Regions from separate parts of the Synechococcus sp. MIT S9452 genome, predicted to be linked through region 1. Evidence: predicted binding sites of a transcription regulator. Region 1 holds the regulator's gene; each other region holds the start of a gene.
What was found. The regulator NtcA, encoded in region 1, controls nitrogen genes in cyanobacteria. The targets are predictions, from matches to a motif close to GTANCNNNNGNTAC.
Positions count from the first base shown of each region.

Region 2: a site for NtcA is predicted at 1,947-1,960, ahead of SIB46_RS11255 (DUF4278 domain-containing protein). Genes of this name have one in related genera too.
Region 3: a site for NtcA is predicted at 2,495-2,508, ahead of SIB46_RS08770 (anthranilate phosphoribosyltransferase family protein). Genes of this name have one in related genera too.
Region 4: a site for NtcA is predicted at 1,512-1,525, ahead of glnA (type I glutamate--ammonia ligase). Genes of this name have one in related genera too.

Region 1 covers NZ_CP138956.1:1,787,229-1,791,433, forward strand. Annotated here, with positions in the region: gene dcd (dCTP deaminase) at 1-538, opposite strand, end outside; gene SIB46_RS09435 (cob(I)yrinic acid a,c-diamide adenosyltransferase) at 532-1,074, opposite strand; gene ntcA (global nitrogen regulator NtcA) at 1,255-1,929, shown strand; gene SIB46_RS09445 (DUF3084 domain-containing protein) at 1,992-3,116, shown strand; gene SIB46_RS09450 (resolvase) at 3,113-3,538, shown strand; gene SIB46_RS09455 (DUF3146 family protein) at 3,516-3,761, opposite strand; gene pth (aminoacyl-tRNA hydrolase) at 3,764-4,205, opposite strand, start outside.
Region 2 covers NZ_CP138956.1:2,102,374-2,106,578, reverse strand. Annotated here, with positions in the region: gene SIB46_RS11275 (NAD-dependent succinate-semialdehyde dehydrogenase) at 1-812, opposite strand, end outside; gene SIB46_RS11270 (hypothetical protein) at 948-1,130, shown strand; gene SIB46_RS11265 (hypothetical protein) at 1,156-1,287, shown strand; gene SIB46_RS11260 (hypothetical protein) at 1,317-1,487, opposite strand; gene SIB46_RS11255 (DUF4278 domain-containing protein) at 1,763-1,864, opposite strand; gene SIB46_RS11250 (hypothetical protein) at 2,048-2,560, shown strand; gene SIB46_RS11245 (hypothetical protein) at 2,598-2,777, opposite strand; gene SIB46_RS11240 (hypothetical protein) at 2,961-3,134, opposite strand; gene SIB46_RS11235 (hypothetical protein) at 3,312-3,476, shown strand; gene SIB46_RS11230 (hypothetical protein) at 3,505-3,804, opposite strand; gene SIB46_RS11225 (hypothetical protein) at 3,865-4,205, shown strand, end outside.
Region 3 covers NZ_CP138956.1:1,664,614-1,668,818, reverse strand. Annotated here, with positions in the region: gene SIB46_RS08790 (ferredoxin--nitrite reductase) at 14-148, shown strand; gene SIB46_RS08785 (formate/nitrite transporter family protein) at 206-1,087, shown strand; gene SIB46_RS08780 (hypothetical protein) at 1,091-1,834, shown strand; gene cynS (cyanase) at 1,884-2,366, opposite strand; gene SIB46_RS08770 (anthranilate phosphoribosyltransferase family protein) at 2,561-3,622, shown strand; gene SIB46_RS08765 (hypothetical protein) at 3,613-3,816, opposite strand; gene SIB46_RS08760 (nitrate reductase associated protein) at 4,057-4,205, shown strand, end outside.
Region 4 covers NZ_CP138956.1:346,291-350,495, reverse strand. Annotated here, with positions in the region: gene SIB46_RS01805 (pyridoxal-phosphate-dependent aminotransferase family protein) at 1-789, opposite strand, end outside; gene SIB46_RS01800 (allophycocyanin subunit beta) at 877-1,395, opposite strand; gene glnA (type I glutamate--ammonia ligase) at 1,586-3,004, shown strand; gene SIB46_RS01790 (class I SAM-dependent methyltransferase) at 3,115-4,164, shown strand.

The DNA of each region.
Region 1 (4,205 bases):
CTTTGTAGGTGGTGTCGCAGGGATCACCTTCAAAGAACAGCAGCTGGCAGATGCCTTCGTTGGCATAGATGCGGCAGTCAGCACCGGAGCTGTTGCTGAACTCCAAGGTGAGGTGGCCTTCCCAACCGGCTTCAGCCGGGGTGGTGTTCACGATGATGCCGAGGCGGGCATAGGTGCTCTTGCCCAGGCAGATCACGGTGATGTTCTCGGGCACCTTCATCTTTTCGAGGGCAACACCAAGCCCATAGGAATGGGCCGGGAGGATGAAGTAACTGCCGTCCTCATCGCTCTGCATGGGAGCGGGCTCAAGATTGGCGGGATTAAACCGCTTGGGGTTCATCACCGTGCCGGGCACGTGGCGGAAGATCAGAAATTCCTGGGGCGATAGGCGCAGGTCGTAGCCATAGGACGAGCAACCAAAACTGAGCACCGCGCCGCTGCGGTTTTCAGGATCGAGATGGCGCACCAAGGTGGGCTGGAATGGTTCCAGCAGCCCATGCTCAGCCTGTTCGTTGATCCAGCGATCGTTTTTCAGCATCGGTCGCGGCGCAATTCGGTGACTTGATCGGCCATCGCCATCACAGGCTCGGGCACGGCAGGTCCGGTCAGGATCACATCCATTCGTCCCGGGCGGGTCTCCAGAGTGCTGATCACAGCATTGGCATCCAATAAGCCGTAATCCAACGCCAGCCCCAGCTCATCAAGAACCACAAGATCGGGAGCTTCTTCGAGGATTTGGCGCTGGGTTTCTTGCCACAGCTCTCGTACAGCTTGCTTGTCTTCGTCGCTGTGGTCGGCCTGCAGGCAGCTGTTCACCGCTGGGCGCAGCCAGCTCAAGCGTCCGCACATCTGCACGGGTTGGTGGGGACCTTGATCAACGCCGCCGCGCAGGAATTGGCAAATCAGCACGCGGCTGCCCAAGCCCGCTGAGCGCAGAGCTTCGCTGAACACGCTGGCAAAACTGCCGCGAAAGCTGGCGGTGTGCACCTGCAGCAGCCCTTCCGGCTCGCGAACCAGCAGCCGCAATGGTGCTGTGGACGGCCTGTGGTGTCGTTCAGCAACGCGGCTGAGCATGGGCCGTCCAAAGCGGGGTTGCTCCTGAATGTAGCGGCGAAAAACGGCGAATCAAGTGACTGGCACCACCAGTAGTGTGAATGTCTGTACTACTGGTGATCCCGTCCAGCCCGGACGGTGTTTATTGCTACAAGCACTGTCAAGCCGGCTCTTTACCTTCCATGAACCGGTACGCGCTTCATGGTCAGCGTTTCGCCAGCGCCCAATCCCCAGCCCACCTTGCAAGAGGTGATGCGCTCGCTTGCTGGCAGTGCTGCTGAGTCGGTTGAGCGCGGTAAGACAATCTTTTTCCCAGGTGATCCCGCCGAGCGCATGTATCTGCTGCGCCGCGGGGCTGTGCGCCTTTCCCGCGTTTATGAATCCGGTGAAGAGATCACCGTGGCCTTGTTGCGGGAGAACAGCATTTTTGGTGTGCTGTCCCTGTTAACCGGCCAGAAGTCCGATCGCTTCTATCACTCGGTTGCCTTCACGCGCGTTGAGATGCTCAGCGCTCCGGCCAGCTCCGTGCGCCGGGCCATTGAGCAGGACGCACGGGTTGGTTTGTTGCTCTTGCAGGGCCTGTCCTCGCGAATCCTGCAGACCGAAACCATGATCGAAACGCTTACCCACCGCGACATGTCATCGCGCTTGGTGAGTTTTCTACTGGTGCTCTGCCGCGACTTTGGGGTGCCCTCTAGTCAGGGCATCACCATCGACTTGAAGCTCTCGCACCAGGCGATCGCTGAAGCGATTGGCTCCACGCGGGTCACGATCACCCGTTTGCTGGGGGATTTGCGCTCTGCTGGTTTGCTGGAGATTGAGCGCAAGCGCATCACCGTGTTCGACCCCATTGCCTTGGCCAAACGGTTCAGCTGACCGTTGCTGGAAACGCTCGCCTAAGGCCTCAGCGATACTGACCCCACTGTTCTTCTGGCGCTGTGAGCGGCTGGCTGCTGATCCTGGCCGTTCTGGTACTCGGGGGAGTGCTGTCGACGCTTGGCGACCGCCTTGGCAGCCGCATCGGCAAAGCGCGGCTGAGCTTGTTTCAGATGAGGCCACGCCGCACGGCTGTGGTGATCACGGTGCTCACCGGCAGCTTGATTAGTGCCCTCACCCTGGGGTTGATGGTGGCCGTCAGTGAACGCCTGCGGGTGGGCCTTTTTCAGCTCGATGAGCTGGAAACGCGTTTGCGTTCTTCCCGCAAGTCGCTGCAGCTGAGCCTTAAGCAGCTCGATCAAAATCAAGCCGAACTAGCCCAGGCGCGATCGGAGCGGGCTGCGGCCGAGCAGCAGCTGGCGCCTTTAAAAAAGCAGCGCCAAGAGTTAGAGGCTGAGCGCGACCGGCTGGGCCAAGACGTGGCGGCCCGCGATGAGGAGCTGCGCCAGTTGCAGCAACGCACCCGCCGCAGCCAACAGGAATTGCGCCAGCTGGAGCGCAATGTTTTGGATTTGCGCAGCGGTGATGTGGTGCTCAGCACCGGCCAGCCGCTCACCATGGCCAAGGTGGCGATCCCTAATCCTGAGTTGGCGCGCCAGGCCACCGAAGATGTGTTGCGTCAGGCCAATGTGCAGGCGTATCAGCGGGTTCTCCCTGGGCAAAAGCCTGAGCAGCAATTGCTGTTGATCCCCCGCAGTGAGGTGATCAAGGTGGAGAAGGCCTTGCGCAGCGGCGGCCCCTGGGTGATCAGCATTCACTCGGCGGGCAATGTGCTGCGTGGTGAGAAGCAGGTGCTCGCCTTTGCCGATGTGCGCCGCAGCCGGCAGGTGCTGGAAGCGGGCCAAGTGCTGGCCAGCCTCAGCTTGGACCCTGAGCAACGGGCTCAAAAACAGGTGTTTGCACGGCTCAATCTGCTTTTGGCCGCGGCCCGCAACGAAAGCCAGCGCCGTGGCGCCCTGAACCCACGGCTGCAGGTGGATCAAGACGCCCTCAACGCTCTGGCCGCCCAATTGGTAGAGCGTCAAGGCAACCAGCCGGTGCGCCTGGAGGTGGTGGCTGCGCGCGATACCGACAGCCTCGATCCCATTGCTGTAACCGTGCGCGCCAAGGGTTTGGCCCCTTCATGAGTGGCGGCTGGGCAGCGCTGGATCCAGGGCGCCAGAAATGCGGGCTGGTGCGCACCGATGCCACTGGAGCAGAGCTGGTTGATCTACTGATCTGCTCCCCCAGGGAGGCCTGGGATTGGTTGCAGCACTGGCAACACCAAGCCCCCTTGCAAGCTGTGGTGCTCGGCGATGGCACCGCCAGCGGCCCATGGCAGCAGGCCTTGGCTGAGCTGGAGCCGGCTGTGCCGGTGGTGTTGCAGCCGGAGGCGGGCAGCACCTTGGCGGCGCGTGAGCGCTATTGGCAGTTGTTGCCTGCCAGGGGTTGGCAGCGGCTGCTGCCTCGCGGGCTGCGGTTGCCGCCCAGACCGGTGGATGATTTGGCGGCCTTGGTGTTGCTCGAGGCCCACCTGGGGGCACGCTTTAAAAGGCTGCCCGCACCGTGAAGCAGTAATCACCGCCGGCTTCCAGCGTGTAGTCGCTTTTGACCAAAAACCGCAGCAGGGCGTCTTGAATCAGCGCTCGCCCCAGGGATGGCTCCACCACCAGTTCGCCGCGGTCGAAGTGCCAGCGAAAACCACCAGCGGCCACTTCCCCTTCCACCATCTGCTCGCTGAAGCTCTGCTGCAGAACCCGCAAGTGGGCTGTGGTGCTGGGCAGGCGGGCCATGGTCAGGCGGCGTCGGGCCGAAAGCTGTTGATCCGGTTGCCCGCGCGCTCAAAGCCTTGGCGTTGGATCAGGCCGATGCCGTGCTCCACCTCCTGCAGCACCTCATCGAGTAAGGGACGTTCCGCCGTGTGGAAGTTGCCCAGGACGTGCCCCACCGTGCGTTGCTTGCGCTCTTCGCTGCTGGTGCCGGGAGCGCCGATGCCAATCCTCAGACGGGCAAAGGCCTCACCGCCCAGGTGGGCGATGGTGCTGCGCAGGCCGTTGTGCCCTCCGGCTCCACCGCTGAGCCTCAGCCGCAGCCGGCCGAGGGGAAGGTCCATGTCATCAACGATCACCAGCAGTTGCTCAGGCGTCCAACCAAACCAATCCAGGCTGGCCCGGATCGCCCGGCCGCTGTCGTTCATATAGGTCTGTGGTTTGAGTAGCCGTAAGCGGCGCTCGCCT
Region 2 (4,205 bases), 320 kb from region 1:
CGTTTAGCGGCAATACAAACTTGGCCAGAGCAAAGCATCCGGCTTTGCACGCACTTTTGCGCCGCCAGGGCAATGTCAGCATCAGCCAGGACGATGTAAGGGTCTTGACCACCCAATTCGAGAACGCATTTTTTGAGATGAGTGCCAGCCATTGCTGCAACTGCGCGGCCAGCGGCTTCACTCCCAGTCAGGGTCACACCACGTACCAATGGATTCGCAATCACCCTCTCAATCTCAGAGGCGTGAATCGGCAAGTTGGTGAGCAAGCCAGCAGGAACGTCGAGTGATGCGAGAAGTTGGGCAATCGCTCGGCTACATCCAGGCACATTGGAAGCGCCTTTAAGAAGCATCCCATTTCCCACCATTAAGGCTGGAGCCAAGGCTCGGAAAACCTGCCAAAACGGAAAATTCCAAGGCATGATCGCCAAAATGACGCCCAAAGGCCTTGAGACAACTGAGGCGATTGATCCATCCAGTTGAATCTCATCGGCCCGCAAAAAAGCCTCACCCGATTCAGCGAAATAGCGACATACCCAGGCACATTTATCGATTTCAGCTTCTGCCTGAGCCAGGGGTTTACCCATTTCCCCAGTAATTAATCGTGCGAGGTCATCACGCTGATCCTCAAGCCGGCCTCCTAGGCACTGAAGAAGTTGAGCCCTCTGCTGGAAGCCAACAATCTCCCAAACTTTATGGGCCCGGTGACACCCAATAACTCTCGTATCGATCTCGTCGAGATCTAGAACCGGGTAGTGATCAATGGTCAATCCCGTTGCCGGATTGATCGCAACTAACGCTTCACGGAAAGTCATGGAGAGATTGCGCGACTCCGTGTTAAGCCATCCTGGCAAACAGGATCAGTGATGCGCATCGCCTAGTTGCCGATGTCTCCCTTGCACTCGACATCCAGCTGTGGCTGACTCGTGGTGATCGACAAGCACAGGCAGATGAGCGAACTGCAGATTGCCTTGAATCAAGTGGACGTCGCCATCGCTGAGCATCAAAGCCTGGTGGATGGCCTCTTTAATGACGGACATCGCCGGCTCTGGGAGACGGCCAGCCGCAAGCTGCAATCCCTGCGGACGATTCGCCGTGAATTACAAAGCGAATTAGCCGGTAGCAACGGTTAAGGTCTGAGCCACTGGAGCTCTGACCATGAACGGTGACTACACAGTGGCCATCTGGGCCACGATCGGTTTAACCGTGCTGTTCACTGTTCCTGTGGTGTGGCAGTTTCTGCAGCCCAACGACGACGATTTCGGCGACATCACCAAACGGCCGAAGTAAGCCCAAGCTCAGCGTTGCGCTGGTGATCGTTAATCCAAGTCGTTGTCTTGGAATTGCTCAGCCACGCTCAGCAATTGAGCCGTGCAAGCCCTCATGGCATCAGCCACGGCAGCTGATTGGGTGTGATCTTCAAGCCCAACAGTGCTTTCAATCGCGACGGCCACCAAGGCCTGCAACGCGTCAGCCAAGTCAGGGTTCATGGCTCAGATGTCAGTTTGCGCCCGCTGAATCTTTCGCTGAGCCTTCTCAGCCTTGCGGATGATCTCTTGGGCCTGATCACGGCTCACGCAGAGCTCAGCCTTCTCTTTCAGCTTGACCAGTTTTCGTTGCTGCTTCTCCAGGTTCAAAGGGATTTATTGATTAACGATCGATTAAGAATAGCGCAAATTGCCGTGCCCCACGCCCGCCTAGCGGCACGGCAACAAAAAAGCCCCCGCTTCAGCGGGGGCCATGGTGGTTCAGCCTTTGGGCCTGATCACTTGGCGTAAGACACGCCGCGGTAGGTCAGAGCTGGCTTTTGTTGATCAACAGCAGCCTTGGATTGAACGTACTGCTGGCCGCGATAGGTCAGGGTCATGGAAGGTTCCTCTGAGTCAGTCCAGGTCCCCGTTCCATGGCCTGGATCGAACTGCGCCTCGCCAAGCGAGGTGAACGTGTTTGTAGCGGTTGCTACGCCCATGTTTTATCCAGCGGGAACAACCCTCTGTCGTTCAGCTCGATACACAACGCAAAAATTGGCCACAATCGCCGAAACAGCACCATGCCCACCCCTTCTGGCGACCTTGGCTCAACAACGCTCGCCGAGCTGCTTGAACGTGAAGCGCAGGCCCGCAGCCATGACGGATCAGGGATCCAAGCAGCTGCGCTACTTGGGGAGTGGTCACCCCATCGGCTCTGGGGCAAGGGGGAACAGCGCGAGAGCCAAAGCCAAACCAAGCTGCTGCAATGGCTCAACGCCCGCCTCTCCATCAGCCGCGCTGAGGCTGATCAGCGCAGTGATTTCAGCATCTGCAACGCCGTCAGCCTGGGCCCCCTGAAGCTGCGCTTCAACGGACCTGGCTGGCTGCAGGGCAAACGGCCCTTACTGTGTTTTCGCTTCGAAATGCTCACCCTGGAGCTGGGCGAAAGAACCCTGCTTCAACGACCACTTCCAGCCCCCAAAGCCAAGCGAACACCGTTTTTTGCCTTGATCGCCGTCGAGCAGGGCCAATGGCTTGCCGCCAGGGGGCGGGGCGGCGGCTTGGCCCTGTGGAGCGCAACAAAAAACCCCTGACTAAGCAGGGGCAAAACGATTCAGTGGCCGCTGTAGCTCAAGCTGCGCGCCGTTCCTCAAAGAGCTCAACAACGTTGGAGCTGCCTCCATTGACCGACTGCTGCGCTTGGAACACCCGAGTCCGGTAGGTGTTGCCGCGATAGGTCAGCAGGCGGGACTGCCCTCCAAAAACTTTTTCACCGCTGTGCTGGCAAGTGCGGTACTGCAGATCGGACATGGGAGGAAGCGCCGGAGCAGTGGTTGTACGAGGCCAGCCTCTAACGAGGGAGTTCAGGCGAAAACACAACAGCAAGGCCTGATCACCCAACGCCCATGGATATCGAAACCAAATCTCAGCAGTGGCGTCACTGGCCCAACGCCTCTTGCCAAATAGACCCGAACGCCGGATCGCCGTTGCCGCTCAGCGGCGCTCCTCGTCGGTCAGGTATTCAGCAATGATCGGAGACTCCTTGCCGCTCTCGAGGGCCTCGATATCGCGCTTGATGTTGTCGATAAAGAGCTGGTTCCCGTTTTTCTCAGCCACCGCCAGGACCATCTTCAACTTTGACAATTGCTCCTCTTTGGGATCAACCATGGCGGGCAAGAAAGGCCACCATCATGGCGCCGCTGAACGCACAAAAGACAAAAAAAGCCCCGGGCTAGCCGGGACGTCTCGCATTGAAATCATCAAGCCAAGATCAATCGCCTTAAGGCGCCTCACTTAAACTTTTCACAATCAAGCACACTTGATGACATCAGCCTCTTTTGATACATGAATCACGATGAGCGCTGGTTGGTGATGGCACCAACAGACAGCGAGGGCATCTACCGGGAAGTTGCCACCTTCAGCAGCGAGGCAGATGCCACTGAGTTTTGCGAGCAAGAAGGTGATGGGGACTGGCAGGTGCTCGACGCCAGCGAGATGGATATTGAATAAATCAGGCTCTTAAGCAAAGAGGGTGGATCTATTGCGGTGGCTGGAAATTCTTGGGAATTGCCTTCAAGTAAGCCTCAGGTCCACTCAACTCCGAGTCCAAGCCTTGAGGTAACTCTGGCAATTCCATCCGAGGCTCGCGCCCCTCCAGCGCAGCCTTGAGGGACTCCACCATCAAGGGATTGCCCTTGTCTTCGATGGCAGCCAGAGCTGCCTGCAAACGCTGTTGGCGTGACACTCCACCAGTGCCATCAGTAACAGCAGTTGTTGTGGTGGCTGCTGCACGCACGCTGTCGAGTTGGCGCGCCAGGTTTTCCCAGAGCAAAGGCATGGGGCACTCTCAGGTCACTTCACACTAATGAACACCAATACCAGGGCTTGATCCCTCAGCATGGAGGCAAGCACAGGGGTGGATAACGGCTTAATGACTAACAAAGTGTTTCTGACCCCAGAGCCGGTTCCCCTGCTGGAAAGCCATGGCCAGAGCCTCATCGCGCTGGTTCCAAATCACGTGATCAGCGAACTGCAGCGCGATCGCGATGAGCAGCTGCTGCATGTGCTGGAGAGCGTGAGGCATCGCGGCGGGCAGTGCCTGCCCACCCCTTGGACTCCCCACGATGAGCAGTGCCATGCCATCGCACTGCAATGGAGTGAGGAGACCCGCCCCCACAGGCTCGATAGCAACTGTCAGCCCTTCAGTGGTGATGAGCTGCCTGCCCAAAGCGGCGAGCT
Region 3 (4,205 bases), 120 kb from region 1:
AACCTCACTCACCATGGCTCAAAAAGCTGACTTCTTCAGTCGTTTGGTCAACTGGTTCAGCACCAGTGGCAAAGACAAACCTGCCATCAACAAACCGGATGGAGGCAAGGATGCCTTCTCCAAGCTCATGAACAGCATCAGCGGCTGATTAGAGAGCCACGACTAACCATCTGACTTCAACACCATGAGCGTTACAGCCTCACAAATGGACTACGTCCTACCCAATGAGCTCGTCGACGGCATGATTGCCGCCGGCGGCAAAAAAGCCACCGTTAGTGTCAAGAACCTGCTGCTCCGCGGCTTCTATTCCGGAGCCATTCTTGGCCTGGCCGTGATCTTGGCCCTGACCGTTGGCATTCAGAGCAAGATGCCGTTCCTCGGCTCCGTGCTCTTCCCCTTTGGCTTCGTCAGCATCGTGCTGTTCGGCATGGAGCTGGTCACCGGCAACTTCGCGCTGCTGCCCATGGCCACCTGGGCCGGCAAAAGCACCTGGGGTGCCACCTTCCGCAACTGGAGTTGGGTTTGGATCGGCAACTTCATCGGCACCCTGGTGGTGGCGATCATCATGGCCATCAGCCTCACCAGTGGCGGCACGATTGACCCTGCCGCTGATGGCGGCATGTGGCAAAAAGTGGCCCAAAAGATCATCAGCCTCAACATCCTCAACGTTGAGAAGAAGTACGAAGCCCTCGGCAGCCTCGGATTTTTCCTCGCCTTCCTGCGCGGTCTTGTGGCCAACTGGTTGGTCTGCCTCGGCGTGACCCTGGCCCTGGTGAGCAAAAGCGTTCCCGGCAAACTGCTGGCCTGCTGGCTGCCCATCACCGCGTTCCAAACGATGGGCATGGAGCACATCGTTGTGAATCAGTTCCTGCACACCGCTGGTCCGATTCTTGGCTCTGGGGTTCCTTTCACCAAGGTGATTTTCTGGAACTTCCTGCCTGTCACCCTGGGCAACATCGTGGGCGGCATGGTGTTCATCGGGATGCTCTTCTACAGCACCCACCGCACCAAGCTGGACAACGTGCTGCCTCGTGAAAAAGACGAGAAGCTCGAGCGCGAGCTGGCCGCTGAACTCGGCGCCCGCTGATCGATGCTCACTGTTGTCGCCCCTGCTGAGCAGTTGACGCCTGACCAGGAACTGGAACTGTCCAAGCGTCTTGCTCAGTGGAGGCGCCAACCACTCAGCCCTGAGGAACTGGCAGCCCTGCTGCCCAAGGTTTCCGACCCTGCCCTTGCACTCGCGATCGGCGAGCGCTTGGGCATGGCAGGGCCTCAAGCTTTTGAGCTGATCGGACCCCTCTGCCAACAACTGGGACTCCGATCAGCGCTGATTCGAGCCCTCAGCATTTGCCATCACCCCAACGCCAAAGAGCAGCTGCTGCAATGGCTGCCTCAAGCGGGTGAGTTAGAGCCGGAGGTGCTGCGTGCCCTGGGGTGCTGGGGCAATGGGATTGATCTATCAATCATCACCAACGCCTTAGAGGCGCCAGGCCAGCAACACCGCCTGGCTGGAATCGAATTGCTGACATTCCGCTGCCGCAGGATCTCCACCGAGCAGCTGCTGAGCTTGTGCGAACCCCTGCTCGACGATCTACGAGCCGAAGTTGTGATCGCCACCTTGCGGCTGCTGCAAAGGCGCGATGAACCCGAAATCCTGCAGCGGATCGCCGCCTGCGCAACGGTGGATGCCCTGCCTGGCGTTGCTGAGATGGCGATCCAAGCCCTGGGCTGCATTCAAAGTGAGTCCAGCCGCCAATTGCTGGCGCAATTGACCCAAGACTTGCAACAAACGCGCCTTGAAGAAGCCTTGCAACGCCAACTAGGCGCCCAATAAAAAAGCGGCCATGATTTGGCCGCTTACTTTGCTATCTAAGCTGAGATAGTCACCACTTTTTGTAAGGCAAGAACTTGCCGCACATGGTGACCTTGACACGGTCACCAGCAGGATCTTCCACCTTGTCGATGTTGAGGGTGAAATCAATGGCGCTCATGATGCCATCACCAAACTTTTCTTGGATCACATCTTTCATCGGCATGCCATAGACCTGCATGATCTCGTAGAAGCGGTAGATCAGCGGATCGGTTGGGATCACAGGCTCCAGCGAGCCTTTGGTGGGGTAGCTCTGCAGCGCTTCGGTGATCGCAGGATCAAGATTCAAGGCTTCAGCCAGTTGCTGAGCTTCTGCAGCTGAGGCTGTGGATTGACCATAAAACAGAGAGGCAACCCAAACCTCATCACGGCCCAGCAACGAACCAAGCGCAGCAAATGTGAGTCCTTTCGCCTTTTTGGCAGCCAAGAGTGTGGCCGTGACAGTGTCAGCTGATGGCGCCGCCAGGCTGGGCGTCAGCGAAGGGGTCAACGTCATAACGGAAAGGGCAAATTAGATGTTTTAAGAGAAAAAGCGTTCTAAAAAGTTGCCGCTTTTCAGCCATCAATCTCGGGTAATTCTTTGATCCCAACAGCAACGCTTGCTACCCGGCAAAGAAGCCGTTGGTAGCGGTTGATACTCAAAAGGGCCCCCTCGGCTCTTCAGGATCCCTGCAGCGCGGAGGAGCAGTCATGGCCGCAGAGCCAAGCTCGCCGGTCAGTGGGCGGGAGACGTTTAAGGCCTACCTGCGCAAAGTTGGCAGCGGTGAGCACACCAGCAAAGGGCTCAGCCGCGAAGAAGCCAGGCATGCTCTCGAACTGATCCTCGATGAGGAAGCCACACCAGCCCAAATCGGTGCCTTTTTAATCGCCCACCGCATCCGCCGGCCTGAGCCCCAAGAGCTCACCGGCATGCTCGATGTGTATCGGCAGCGCGGACCCAAGCTCAGCACCACCACCAAGGCGATCAGCTTTGGCATGCCATTTGATGGCCGCAGCCGCACCGCACCGATCTATCCCCTCACGGCTCTTGTCTTAGCGGCCGCAGGCCTGCCAGTTGTGCTGCAGGGCGCTGGGCGCATGCCTGTGAAATATGGCGTCAGCAGCGCAGAACTCTTCAGCTCCCTGGGAGTGAGCTGGACTGGCCGCAGCTTGGAAGCGCTGCAGGGCTGTCTCGATGCCACCAATTTGGCCCTGGTGCATCAACCGGATCACTTTCCAGCCGCTGAAACGCTGATCCCGTACCGGGAAGATCTCGGCAAACGGCCACCTGTTGCCAGCCTTGAACTGCTGTGGACCTCCCACCAGGGTGAGCACCTGCTGGTAAGCGGTTTTGTTCATCCCCCAACCGAAGCCAGGGCCTGGGAAGCACTCAAGCTCGCCGATGAACCCGATGTGTTGACCGTCAAAGGCTTGGAGGGCAGCACCGATCTACCGATCAGCAGGGCCTGCGTCACCGCCCGCTGCAGCAACAACCAGCAGCAGCGGCAAATCCTTCACCCCCGTGACCATGGCTGTTACGGCCATGACCAACTGTGGGAAGGGCTTGAGGTCTGGAGCGATCAGGCCAGAGCAGCTCTGGGCGGGCAAGGCGAGCTGGCCACCGCCTTGCGCTGGAATGCCGGCACCTATCTCTGGCAGGCGGGCTGTGAAGACAGCCTGGAGCAAGGGCTTGAGCACGCCAGAGAATTGCTGAACTCAGGCCAAGCCCTCAACCACTTGGGCGCCGTTCAGGCTGCCTTGGCTCAGGGCTGAGCGAGGGGCTGCCACAGGCTGGCGGCATGGGCAGTCACCGGAGCCACCACCTGGGCTGGCGAAACAGCCACTGGATCAGCCGTTCTCAGCAGTTGAACCGCCAAAGAACCCACGACAAAGGCTCCAAGAAAGCCAGCGGCGATGGTGATGGGATGACGGCCTGAACCGACCGACGCTGCACTTTGACCTGCCATCAAAATCAAATCTTGATGGCTTCACTATGAAACCGTTCTTCAGTTCACCCAAGAGTCGGTATAAATCGACACAAAAGCAGGCTCTGCCTGAACCATGCGTTGATCAACGGCAAACCAACCGTGGGAAGCTCCAAGAAGAAGACCCATGGCGATGGCCAAACGCATGAATGATGCTCCAACGAGGAGCTAAAACTGCCAGGAAACGGAGCATCAATAAGCCACAACCGACACCAAATTGCGATGAATCAAGCCAGCCACTGTTTTGCTTTTGAGCACGATTTCATCGGTAGCTGGCGCTGCATCCCTCTCTGTGTTCGCCGCAAACTCGATCTCATCGGCCTCAAGCTGAAGTTGAACCATTGGTTGGCCCTGAGTCAGGAGCAACGCCA
Region 4 (4,205 bases), 960 kb from region 1:
CAAGCCGTAGTTCATGTTCACCGGCGCCGTGTGGTGATAGGTGCGCTGGCTGCCCCAATAGGACTTCAGACCTGACATATCGAGGTACCAGTTGGGCACCTTGCCGCTGCGGCGATCCAGCTTGTCCTCCGCGCGGGGTCCCATGGTGAAAGGACCCAGTCCTGGAGGGCAGCTCAGACCCTTTTGGCTGCAGCTATAGGCCAAATCAACCTTGGCCTCATCGAGCTTCAGCGGAACACCGCCCAAGGAGGTGACGGTGTCGAGCAGCAAGAGGCAGTCGTGGGCGCGGCAGAGGTCGCCGATGCCATCAAGGGGCTGCTGAACGCCGGTGGAGGTTTCAGCGTGGACCAAGGCGAGCACCGCAGGCTTGTGCTGCTCCACCGCTTGGGTAAGGGTGTCGAGGCTGAGGGCTTCACCCCAAGGAGCCGATACCTCAACGACCTTGGCCCCGTAACGGCCGCACATGTCGACCAAGCGCTTACCGAAATAGCCGATCACGCCAACAACCACCGTTTCACCGGGTTCCACGGTGTTGGCGATGGTGGCCTCCATAGCCGCACTGCCCGTTCCACTCACGGGAATGGTGAAACGGTTGTCGGTTTGCCAGGCGTAGCGCAACATCTCCTGGACCTCATTCATCAGCTCGAGATAGAGCGGATCGAGGTGACTGAGCGGCGGCCTGGCGATCGCTTGCAGAACCCGCGGATCGGCATTGGAAGGACCAGGACCGAGCAGCAAGCGATCAGGCGTTGCGATCGGATCCAGGCGCAGACGATGGGCCTCGTTCACGGACAGTGCTGCGGAAGAAAGCGACGAGACGGTCACGTGACGAGAAAAGGCTTGATGTGGAGAGGTTAGAAGTTCGTGGAATCGGAATCAGCGGCCGCTGATGTTCGTTTCCGCCAAGGCCTTGGCCATGTGCTCAAAAGGAGCACGAACCACAGCGGCCGATTGCACGCCCTCAGCCGAGAGCATTTCTTGAACCACCTCTGAGAGCAGCAGGATGCCCCGTGCCGTGGGCCCTGTTGGAACACCAAGGCTCTTGTAGGTGTCGTTGAGTCCGTTCAAGACCCGCTCATCCAGCATTTTCCAATCGGCCGCGACCAAGGCGTAGGAGGCGTAACGCAAGAAATAGTCGAGGTCGCGCAAGCAGGCCGCCAAACGACGGGTCGTGTAGGCGTTGCCACCAGGCAACAGCAATTCAGGATCGGCAAGCCACAGGCGCTGGCTGGCCTCGCGAACAATCTCTGCCGCCTCGCGATTGATCAACGCAACAGCCGCCAAGCGAAGGTCAGCCTCCGCGAAATAGGCATCGATCTGCTCAATCGCCGGGCGATCGAGATAGCGACCCTGCTGGTCGTAGCGACCGATCAGACCGGTGACTGCGTCCTGCATGCATCCCTGGGTAGTGGCCGGAAACTAGCACTTCTGAACCAGCACAAAGCCAGTTCCCAATTGGATTCCCACGATTTGACAGAAACCGTCACCTGAACGGAAGGTCCATTTTTTTTGTATCAGCTGATACACAGGGGGTCCAAGGTGCTCCGTACGTTCAGCTTTCTGCTCTTCGTCCACTACGTCGTCCATGGCCAAGACACCGCAGGACATCCTTCGCCAGATCAAGGACGAAGGAATCGAACTCATTGATCTGAAATTTGCCGACGTCCATGGCAAGTGGCAGCACCTGACGGTGCACAAGGACCTGGTTGAAGAGGAATCCTTTACCGAAGGCCTGGCCTTTGACGGCTCCTCCATCCGCGGTTGGAAAGCCATTAACGAATCCGACATGGCGATGGTGCCCGATGCCAGCACCGCCTGGGTGGATCCGTTTTATGGCGAAAAAACTCTCAGCCTGATCTGCTCGATTCAGGAGCCCCGCAGCGGCCAGCCCTATGAGCGCTGCCCCCGTGCCCTCGCCCAAAAGGCCATCAATCACCTGGCCAGCACAGGCCTAGCGGACACAGCCTTCTTTGGCCCTGAACCGGAATTTTTCATCTTTGATGACGTCCGCTTCAACTCCGGCAATGGCAGCAGCTTCTACAGCTGCGATTCCGTTGAGGCCCCCTGGAACACCGCCCGCCAAGAAGAAGGCGGCAACCTGGCCTACAAGATCCAGCTGAAAGAGGGTTACTTCCCCGTCGCCCCCAACGACACCCTGCAGGACATGCGCAGCGAAATGCTGCTCACCATGGCCAACCTGGGGATCCCCATCGAGAAGCACCACCACGAGGTGGCCACCGCCCAACACGAGCTGGGCATGAAGTTCGCCGATTTGATCAGCGCGGCGGACAACGTGATGATTTACAAGTACGTCGTGCGCAACGTGGCCCGTAAATACGGCCGCACCGCCACGTTCATGCCGAAGCCTGTCTTTGCCGATAACGGCAGCGGCATGCACGTGCACCAGAGCCTTTGGAAGGGCGGACAGCCCCTGTTCTTCGGCGAAGGCACCTATGCCAACTTGTCGCAAACCGCCCGCTGGTACATCGGCGGCTTGCTGAAGCACGCCCCCAGCTTCTTGGCCTTCACCAACCCCACCACCAACAGCTACAAGCGCCTGGTGCCTGGTTTTGAAGCGCCGGTGAACCTTGTGTATTCCCAGGGCAACCGCTCCGCTGCCGTGCGGATCCCGCTGACCGGCCCCAGCCCGAAAGCCAAGCGCCTGGAGTTCCGCTCCGGCGATGCCCTGGCCAACCCCTATCTGGCCTTCAGCGCCATGCTCATGGCTGGCCTCGACGGCATCAAGAATCAGATCGATCCCGGCGACGGCACTGACGTTGACCTTTTCGAACTGCCCGCCGAGCAGCTAGCCAAGATCTCCACAGTGCCCTCATCCCTCAATGGGGCCCTTCAGGCTCTCGATGCCGATAAGGACTACCTGCTGGCCGGTGGCGTCTTCACCGAAGACTTCATCGAAAACTGGATTGACCTCAAGTACGAGGAAGTCCAGCAACTGCGTCAGCGCCCCCATCCACACGAGTTCACCATGTACTACGACGCCTGATCACTGGCGACGTCGAATCCAAAGGGGGGGGCCCAAGGGCCCCCTTTTTTTGTGTCCAGGCCACGTTTTTAGTCTGGATCGGTTGAAATGGGTGATCCCCAAAAAGGGCCATGAGCGACCCCGTCACCAAGCTGGCGTACCAAACCATGCAGCAGGGCAAAAGCCTGCTGGGTTTGGCCCATAAAGAGGTGAGCACTCGCCTGATGGATCTGGTGGCTCCTCAGGCCAGCGCCAGCACCGTGCCTGTGCCCCCAGAAATGATGGGGGAATTGCGCAGCAGCATGGACGAGCTGCTGGAGCTGGATTGGAAAGAAGCGCAGCAAGAGCTTTATCCCACCTCATTGCTGTTTGACGCTCCCTGGCTCGATTGGGCTGTTCGCTACCCATTGGTTTGGCTGGATCTGCCCTCCATCTGGCAGCGCCGCACCCGGCGCGATGTGACCGATCTGCCGCTTGAGATCAACACCAAGGATTACCCGGACTACTACCTCCAAAACTTCCACCACCAAACCGATGGCTACCTGAGCGATCGCTCAGCGGAGCTGTACGACCTGCAGGTGGAAATCCTGTTCAATGGCACCGCTGATGCGATGCGGCGGCGCCTGATCCGCCCTTTGCTCGATCAGCTGGGGGCCCGGCGCGCCGATCCCATTCGGGTGCTCGACATTGCCACTGGCACCGGCCGCACCCTGCGCCAATTGCGGGGAGCATTACCAAAAGCGCAGTTGGTTGGCCTGGATCTCTCCGCCTCCTACCTGCGTCAAGCCAACCGTTGGCTATCGGAGATTCCTGGCGAGTTACCGCAACTGGTCCAAGGCAATGGCGAGGACCTTCCTTTTGCCAACGGGGTGATGCAGGCGGTGACCTGCGTGTTCCTGTTCCATGAGCTCCCTGGCGAGGCCCGCCAAAAGGTGCTCGATGAGGCTTGGCGCGTGCTGGAGCCCGGTGGCGTGTTGGTGCTTGCAGATTCGATTCAGCTGGATGACAGCCCCACATTTGGCGCTGTGATGGAGAACTTCAGGCGCGTTTTCCATGAGCCTTATTACCGTGATTACATCGCTGACAACATTCCGGAACGGCTGCAGCGCAGTGGCTTTGAAGTTATTGAAGCCAATTCTTATTTTATGACGAGAGTTTGGACAGCTCGCAAATCTGGCTGATAAAAACTTATCTTGAGTAGATATTCAAATCGCAACATAAA